2 regions of the Actinacidiphila sp. bgisy145 genome follow, and region 2 is predicted to be linked to the other one. Evidence: riboswitches for the same ligand, from Rfam matches in the RefSeq annotation. Region 2 holds a riboswitch; the other holds the start of a gene.
The links. Region 2 has a riboswitch for glycine ahead of gcvP (aminomethyl-transferring glycine dehydrogenase). Riboswitches for the same ligand answer to the same signal wherever they lie in the genome.
Positions count from the first base shown of each region.

Region 1: another riboswitch for glycine. It lies ahead of gcvT (glycine cleavage system aminomethyltransferase GcvT); the one in region 2 lies ahead of gcvP (aminomethyl-transferring glycine dehydrogenase).

Region 1 covers NZ_JBYIRL010000008.1:222,346-226,017, reverse strand. The annotation lists gene gcvH (glycine cleavage system protein GcvH) at 1-319, opposite strand, end outside; gene gcvT (glycine cleavage system aminomethyltransferase GcvT) at 492-1,607, opposite strand; glycine riboswitch at 1,805-1,923, opposite strand; gene AC3ERT_RS10020 (enhanced serine sensitivity protein SseB) at 2,047-2,817, shown strand; gene AC3ERT_RS10015 (enhanced serine sensitivity protein SseB C-terminal domain-containing protein) at 3,003-3,672, shown strand, end outside.
Region 2 covers NZ_JBYIRL010000014.1:178,175-181,846, forward strand. The annotation lists gene gcvP (aminomethyl-transferring glycine dehydrogenase) at 1-2,272, opposite strand, end outside; glycine riboswitch at 2,335-2,458, opposite strand; glycine riboswitch at 2,460-2,572, opposite strand; gene AC3ERT_RS15455 (PRC-barrel domain-containing protein) at 2,719-3,090, shown strand; gene AC3ERT_RS15460 (DNA polymerase IV) at 3,012-3,672, opposite strand, start outside.

The DNA.
Region 1 (3,672 bases), on a different contig from region 2:
CCTTCACCTTGAACAGCCAGCCGCCCTCGAAGGGGGCGGAGTTCACCAGCGACGGGTCCTCCACCACGTCCTGGTTCACCTCGGTGACCTCCCCGCCGACCGGCGAGTACAGGTCGCTGACGGACTTGGTGGACTCCAGCTCGCCGCAGGTCTCGCCCGCGGTCACCGTCGCGCCCACCTCGGGGAGCTGGACGAAGACCACGTCACCGAGCGCGTCGGCGGCGTGCGAGGTGATGCCCACGGTGGCCGCGCCGTCGGCGGGGGCCGACAGCCACTCGTGCTCCTTGCTGTAGCGAAGCTGCTCAGGGTTGATGCTCATGGGTGGATTCTCCCGGATCGGCAGGGGTGCTCGCGTGCGCGGCACGGCAAACGGAAAGGTAAGGGTGGGGGTGCGGGGGCGGGGCGCCCGGGTCCCGGTCGGTTCGGGCGCCAGCCGGTGCCGGAGCCCCGCGGTCAGTGCCGGGGCCCCGGCTCGCGCCGGAGCCCCGCGCTCAGCGCTCGCGCTTGTAGAACGGCAGCGCCACGACGTCGTACGGCTCCCGCGTCCCGCGGATGTCCACCGCGACGTCCGGCGTGCCGGGCGCCGCGTGCGCCGCGTCCACGTACGCCATCGCGATCGGCTTGCCCAGGGTCGGCGACGGCGCCCCCGAGGTGACCTCGCCGATCACCGTGCCCGAGGCGTCGGTCACCGGGTAGCCGGCCCGCGGCACCCGGCGGCCCCGCGCGACCAGCCCGACCAGCTTGCGCGGCGGCAGGTCGGCGGCCCGCTCGGCGGCGGCGCCCAGCGCGGCGCGCCCGACGAAGTCCCCGGGCTTGTCGAACTTGACCACCCGGCCCAGCCCCGCGTCGAACGGCGTCACCGCGGCGGTCAGCTCGTGCCCGTACAGCGGCATGCCCGCCTCCAGGCGCAGCGTGTCCCGGCAGGACAGCCCGCACGGCACCAGGCCCGCGGGCGCGCCGGCCTCGGTGAGCGCCTGCCACAGCCGCTCGGCGTCGCCCGGCGCCACGAACAGCTCGAAGCCGTCCTCGCCGGTGTAGCCGGTACGGGCGATCAGCGCCGGCACCCCGGCCACGGTGCCGGGCAGCCCGGCGTAGTACTTCAGCCCGTCCAGGTCGGCGTCGGTCACCGCCTTCATGATCGCCGGGGCCTGCGGGCCCTGGACGGCCAGCAGCGCGTACGCCTCGCGGTCGTCGCGGACCTGCGCGTCGTACTCCGCCGCCCGCAGCGCGACCGCGTCGAGCACGGTCTGCGCGTTGGAGGCGTTGGCGACGATCATGAACTCCCGCGCGCCCAGCCGGTAGACGATCAGGTCGTCGAGGATGCCGCCGTCGGGCGCGCAGATCATCGTGTAGCGGGCCCGGCCCACCGCCAGCGCGGACAGGTGGCCGACCAGGGCGTGGTCCAGCGCCTCGCCCGCCTGCGGGCCGGTCACGGTGATCTCGCCCATGTGCGACAGGTCGAACAGGCCGGCGCGGGTGCGCACCGCCTGGTGTTCCTCGCGCTCGCTGGCGTACCGCAGCGGCATGTCCCAGCCGGCGAAGTCGGTCATGGTCGCGCCGAGGGCGCGGTGCAGGGCGTCGAGCGCGGTACGGCGGGGTTCGCTCATCGGTGACGGGCTCCCAGGCTCGGTCTCGGTGAAGAGAGAAAGGGGACGACGGATCGGATGCTCCCCATCTGTCATCGGAACCTGAGAGGTTCACCGTGAACCCCGCACCGGCGGGTCACGGTTTGCACCTTGGGTGGGCGGGGCCGGGCGGGTACCCCCAGGGGTGCGCCGACGGCTCCGTCGCTTTTCAGATCTGCCTCGCCCGCGCGGTATCTGTGCCTGAGAGATTCAAGGGAGGACTTGCTCCTTCGGCGCCCGGCCCGCCGCCCGCGAGCAGGTCGCGTGCACCGGTCCGGGACTCTCCCGCGCGGCCTCGAACGGCCGGTATGCAAGTTGTCGGCTTCATCATTGCATGCCCAGGGTGCGCGGCCCCCGGCAGCCGTTAGGGTTTCCGGGGCACGACGCTACAGACGCGGTACTCGGGCGGACAAGGGTGGACATGGAGAATCCGGCGCCGTACACATGGCCGGCGAACGAGCTGGAAGAGGTGCTGAGCGCCAGCCTCGGCAACCCCTCGGCCACGCCCAGGCTGCTGGAGGTGCTCGGCCGGTCCCGGGTGTGGGTGCCGCTGCCGAACGGCGGCTCGCGCGAGGCGGCCGGCCTGGACCTGCCGACGGTCGTGCTGGGCGGCGCGCCCTACGTGCCGGTGTTCAGCTCCGAGCAGCAGTTCCGGCAGGCCGCGGACGGCATGCCCTGCACGGTCGCGCCGGTGCACGAGTTCGCCCGCGGGCTGCCGCCGCTGGTCGGGATCGCCGTCAACCCCGGGGGCGCGGTCGGTGTGCCGCTGCCGCCGGCCGCGGTGGCCGAGCTGTGCCGCCCGGCGCAGGGCGAGCGCCAGGCGGCGTTCGCCGGGGTGCGCGGCGGCGACGCGCCGCCCGGCGCCCGGGTGCGGCTGTGGGAGCCGGACCACGACGAGGAGCCGGTGGACTTCCTGGCCGCCGCGGCCGGCGAGTTCGCGGTCACCTCGGTGGTGCTGAGCGGCCGGCGGGCCCTGGCGGTGGTGGAGGAGGAGCCGCCGGCGCTGTTCGTCGGCGTGGAGCTGGACCGCTGGACCGAGGCGGACCGGTCGGCCGCGATGGACGCGCTCGGCCGGGCGATGGGTGCGGCCCAGCCGCCGTGGCCGGTGCACCTGATCCTGCTGGACGTGGCGCAGGACCCGGTGGGGGACTGGATGCTGGAGACGGTGCGGCCGTTCTTCGCCCGCGACTGAGCCCGGGCACGGCACGGCACGGCACGGGGCAGGGCCACGGCAGGTGCGGCTCGGCGCACGCGTTCAGCGGTCGTATACCGCGTCTATAGCCGGTTCGGTTTGAGTCGGCGGGCATACCGCTGGGCACACTCGACCTGGTTTGATGTCGTGCGAAGAGCAGTACGAAGGGAAAGGGGCGGTCCCACGTGATCGCGGGCGCGCAAGGCGGTGCGGCGCAGGCCGGCCATGTGGAGCAGATGCTGCTCCAGGTGGCACCCGGCCGGTTCGACGCATACGAGAACCTGCTCGCGTCACTCGCCGAGGGCCAGGTGTGGATGCTGCTGTGGCAGGGCGCCCCCGGCACGCCCGACGCGCAGTACGGCACGATGGAGATCGGCGGCTACGGCTACGCGCCGTGCTTCACCTCGCCGCGGGAACTGGCCGCCAGCGGGTGGAACCGCGAGCACGAAGTGGTCTCCGGGCGGGACATCGCCCAGACCCTCTTCCCGGACCGGTCCGGACTCTGGCTCAACCCGCACAGCGCCGGCGGCGGCCTCGGCATCCCCTGGGCCGACCTGCGCCGGATCGCGGTCGGCCTGGACCTGCTGCCCGCCGGGCCGCTCCAGATCGGCGAACCCTCGCTCCAGATGCCCCAGTTCTACGCGCTGCTCGCCCAGGCGGCGCACCGCACCTCCGCGGTGCGCGCGCTGCGCCAGGCGTGGGTGCAGCCGGTGCTCGGCGAGCCCTACCTCGCGATCGGCGTCGAGCTCTACGAGGGGGCCGGGCAGGCCGTGGAGTCCGTCCGGCTGATGATGCAGCAGGCCGTCGGCGGGGTGCCCGACTCGGTGGCCGTCTCCACGGTCGCCATGGCCGACC
Region 2 (3,672 bases):
AGACCGGGCCGACGCCGGTGGCCGGGCCCGCCTGCGGCTGGAGCGGGTGGTTGGGCAGGTGCGGGGCGAGGTGGGCGCGGACCGCGACCGGGCCGACGCCGGGTCCGCCGCCGCCGTGCGGGATGCAGAACGTCTTGTGCAGGTTCAGGTGGGAGACGTCGGCGCCGAAGCGGCCCGGGCGGGCGAGCCCGACCAGCGCGTTGAGGTTGGCGCCGTCCACGTAGACCTGGCCGCCCGCGTCGTGCACGGCCGCGCAGATGTCGGTGATGTGCTCCTCGAACACGCCGTGCGTGGAGGGGTAGGTGACCATCAGCACGGCGAGCCGGTCGCGGTGCTGCTCGATCTTCGCCCGCAGGTCGTCGACGTCCACGTCGCCGTCCTGGCCGGTCTTGACGACGACCACGCTCATCCCGGCCATCACCGCGCTCGCGGCGTTGGTGCCGTGCGCGGAGGACGGGATCAGGCAGACCGTGCGGTCCAGGTCGCCGGCCGCGCGGTGGTAGGCGCGGACCGCGAGCAGCCCGGCCAGTTCGCCCTGCGACCCGGCGTTGGGCTGGAGGCTGACCTTGTCGTAGCCGGTGATCGCGGCGAGCTGGTCCTCCAGGCCGTGGATCAGGCTGAGGTAGCCCTCGGCCTGGTCGGCGGGCGCGAAGGGGTGCAGCGCGCCGAACTCCGGCCAGGTGACCGGCTCCATCTCGGTGGTCGCGTTGAGCTTCATGGTGCACGAGCCCAGCGGGATCATGCCGCGGTCCAGGGCGTAGTCGCGGTCGGCGAGCCGGCGCAGGTAGCGCAGCATCGAGGTCTCGCTGCGGTGCCGGTGGAAGACGGGGTGGGTGAGGTAGTCGCCGGTGCGCAGCAGCGCGGCCGGCAGCGCGTCGGCGGTGGCCGCGTCGAGGGCGTCGAGGTCGGCGGTGTCCTCGGTGTCCGCGCCGAACGCGGCGAGCACCGAGGTCAGCGCGGCGCGGTCGGTGGTCTCGTCGCAGGCGATGCCGACGTGGTCGGCGTCGGTCTGCCGCAGGTTGACGCCCGCGGCGCGGGCGGCGGCCACCACGTCGGCGGCCCGGCCCGGCACCCGGGCGGTCAGGGTGTCGAAGAACGCGTCCTCGACGACCTCCACGCCGGCCGCGCGCAGGCCCGCGGCGAGCACCGCGGCGTAGCGGTGGGTGCGGCGCGCGATGGCGGCCAGCCCGTCGGGGCCGTGGTAGACGGCGTACATGCCGGCCATCACGGCGAGCAGCACCTGCGCGGTGCAGATGTTGCTGGTGGCCTTCTCCCGGCGGATGTGCTGCTCGCGGGTCTGGAGGGCGAGCCGGAAGGCGGTGTCGCCGTCGGCGTCGACCGACACGCCCACCAGGCGGCCGGGCAGGTTGCGGGCATAGGCGTCGCGGACGGCCATGTAGCCGGCGTGCGGGCCGCCGAAGCCCATGGGGACGCCGAAGCGCTGGGTGGTGCCGACCGCGATGTCCGCGCCGAGCTCGCCGGGCGGGGTGAGCAGGGTCAGCGCCAGCAGGTCGGCGGCCACGGTGACGATCGCGCCCAGCTCGTGCGCCTGCTCGATCACCGGCCGCAGGTCGCGGACGGCGCCCGAGGCGCCCGGGTACTGGAGCAGCACACCGGTCACGCCGCGCTCGGCGACGTCGGCGGGGATGCCGGCGGACAGGTCGGCGGTGACGACCTCGACGCCGGTCGGTTCGGCCCGGGTCCGGATCACCGCCAGGGTCTGCGGGAAGGTGTCGGCGTCGACCAGGAAGACGCCGTTCTTGACCTTGCCGACCCGGCGGGACAGCGCCATCGCCTCGGCGGCCGCGGTGCCCTCGTCCAGCAGGGAGGCCCCGGAGGTGGGCAGGCCGGTGAGGTCGGCGACGACGGTCTGGAAGTTCAGCAGCGCTTCGAGGCGGCCCTGGGAGATCTCCGGCTGGTAAGGGGTGTAGGCGGTGTACCAGGCGGGGTTCTCCAGCACGTTGCGCAGGATGACCGGCGGGGTGAAGGTGCCGTAGTAGCCCAGGCCGATCATCGGGGTGAGCACCTGGTTGCGGTCGGCGAGCGCGCGCAGCTCGGCGAGCGCCTCGGCCTCGGTGACGGCGGCCGGCAGGGCGAGCGCCTCGGTGCTCTTGATGGTGTCGGGGACGGCCGCGGCGGTCAGTTCGTCCAGCGAGCCGTAGCCGACCTGGGCGAGCATCTTGGCCTGCGCCTCGACGTCGGGACCGATGTGGCGGCGGGCGAAGGGCCGGCCTGCTTCCAGCTCGGCGAGGGTGGTTCGGCGGTCACTCATCTTCGGGGGCCTCCTGGTCCGTGACGACCTTCGGGGGGTGCCGCCAGGGCACCCGTACGGCCTCCCCCTCTGTCATCACAACCTGAGAGCTTCACCGCCCCGGCCCACAGGGCGGCTTTCACCGTCGGTGAGGACGCGTCCCGGCGGCCGCTCTGCTTCCGGGACAGGTCCTGCTTTCCAGAGTGACCTCACCCGAGCGGTACGGATGCCTGAGAGTTTCCGGGGAGGATTTGCTCCTTCGGCGCCCTCCGCCAACCGCCGCCAGGCGGGGTTCTCGGAGGACTCTCCCGCACGGGGTCGACGGCCGCTGTCCAGCCTACCAGCGCGTTCCGAACAGGGGTCGGAACAGGTGCCGAGTCGACACCGCCCCGGTTGTGGCCTTGGGTAGGTACCAGCGGCCGCCGTACGGCGGCGGCCTGGGGTTGGTTGGACTGGTTGGAGGGACCGTGCAGACCGACATCGATCCGCGCAGCCTGATCGGCCGCCGCGCCTTCGACCGTGACGGGACGAGGATCGGCACGGTGGACGAGGTCTACCTCGACGACGCGACCGGCACACCGGAGTGGGCCGCGGTGCGCACCGGCCTGTTCACCCGGGACGCCTTCGTGCCGCTCGGCCCGAGCGAGCTGGACGGCGACAAGCTGCGGGTGCCGTACGAGAAGGCGCTGATCAAGGACGCCCCGGACTTCGGGGTGGGCCGGCACCTGTCGCCCGAGCAGGAGTTGCAGCTCTACCACCACTACGGGATGGACGTGCCGCGCTCGGCGGCCGAGCCGGCGCCGTCCGGGGACTTCGGGGAGCTGGCCGACGAGGAGTGAGCCTGCTGGGCGGCCAGCGGCAGCGGGTCGCTGCGGCGCAGTGCCGGGTCGTCCACGGGGAAGGTGCGCACCCGGCCGGGCACGGTGTCGGTGGGCACCTCGAAGCGGACCGTCACCCGGCCGACGCCGCTGCCCTGCACCCATCCGGCGCCGTAGCTGTCGTGGGTGACGTCATGGCCGGGCATCCAGCGGTCGGCCCGTTCGGCCGCGGGCGGCGGGCTGCTGGGCAGCGGCTCGGGAGCGTCCGGCTCGGGGCCGCCGTGCAGCGCGCGCTCGCCCTCGGCCTGCGCGAACAGGTCCTCCTGCGTGAAGTCGGCCAGCCCCGCCACGCCCACCCCGAGCAGCCGCACCCCGCCGGTGGTGTCCACGGCCTCCACCAGCCGGCGGGCGGTCTCGCGGACGACGGCCGGGTCGTCGGTGGGGGCGCGCAGCGTCTCGGAGCGGGTGAGGGTGGAGAAGTCGTACCGCCGGACCTTCACCACGACGGTGCGGCCGGAGCGGCCCGCGCCGCGCAGCCGCTGCACGCAGCGCTCGGCGAGCCGGTCGATCTCGTACCGCACATGGGCGCGGTCGGTGAGGTCG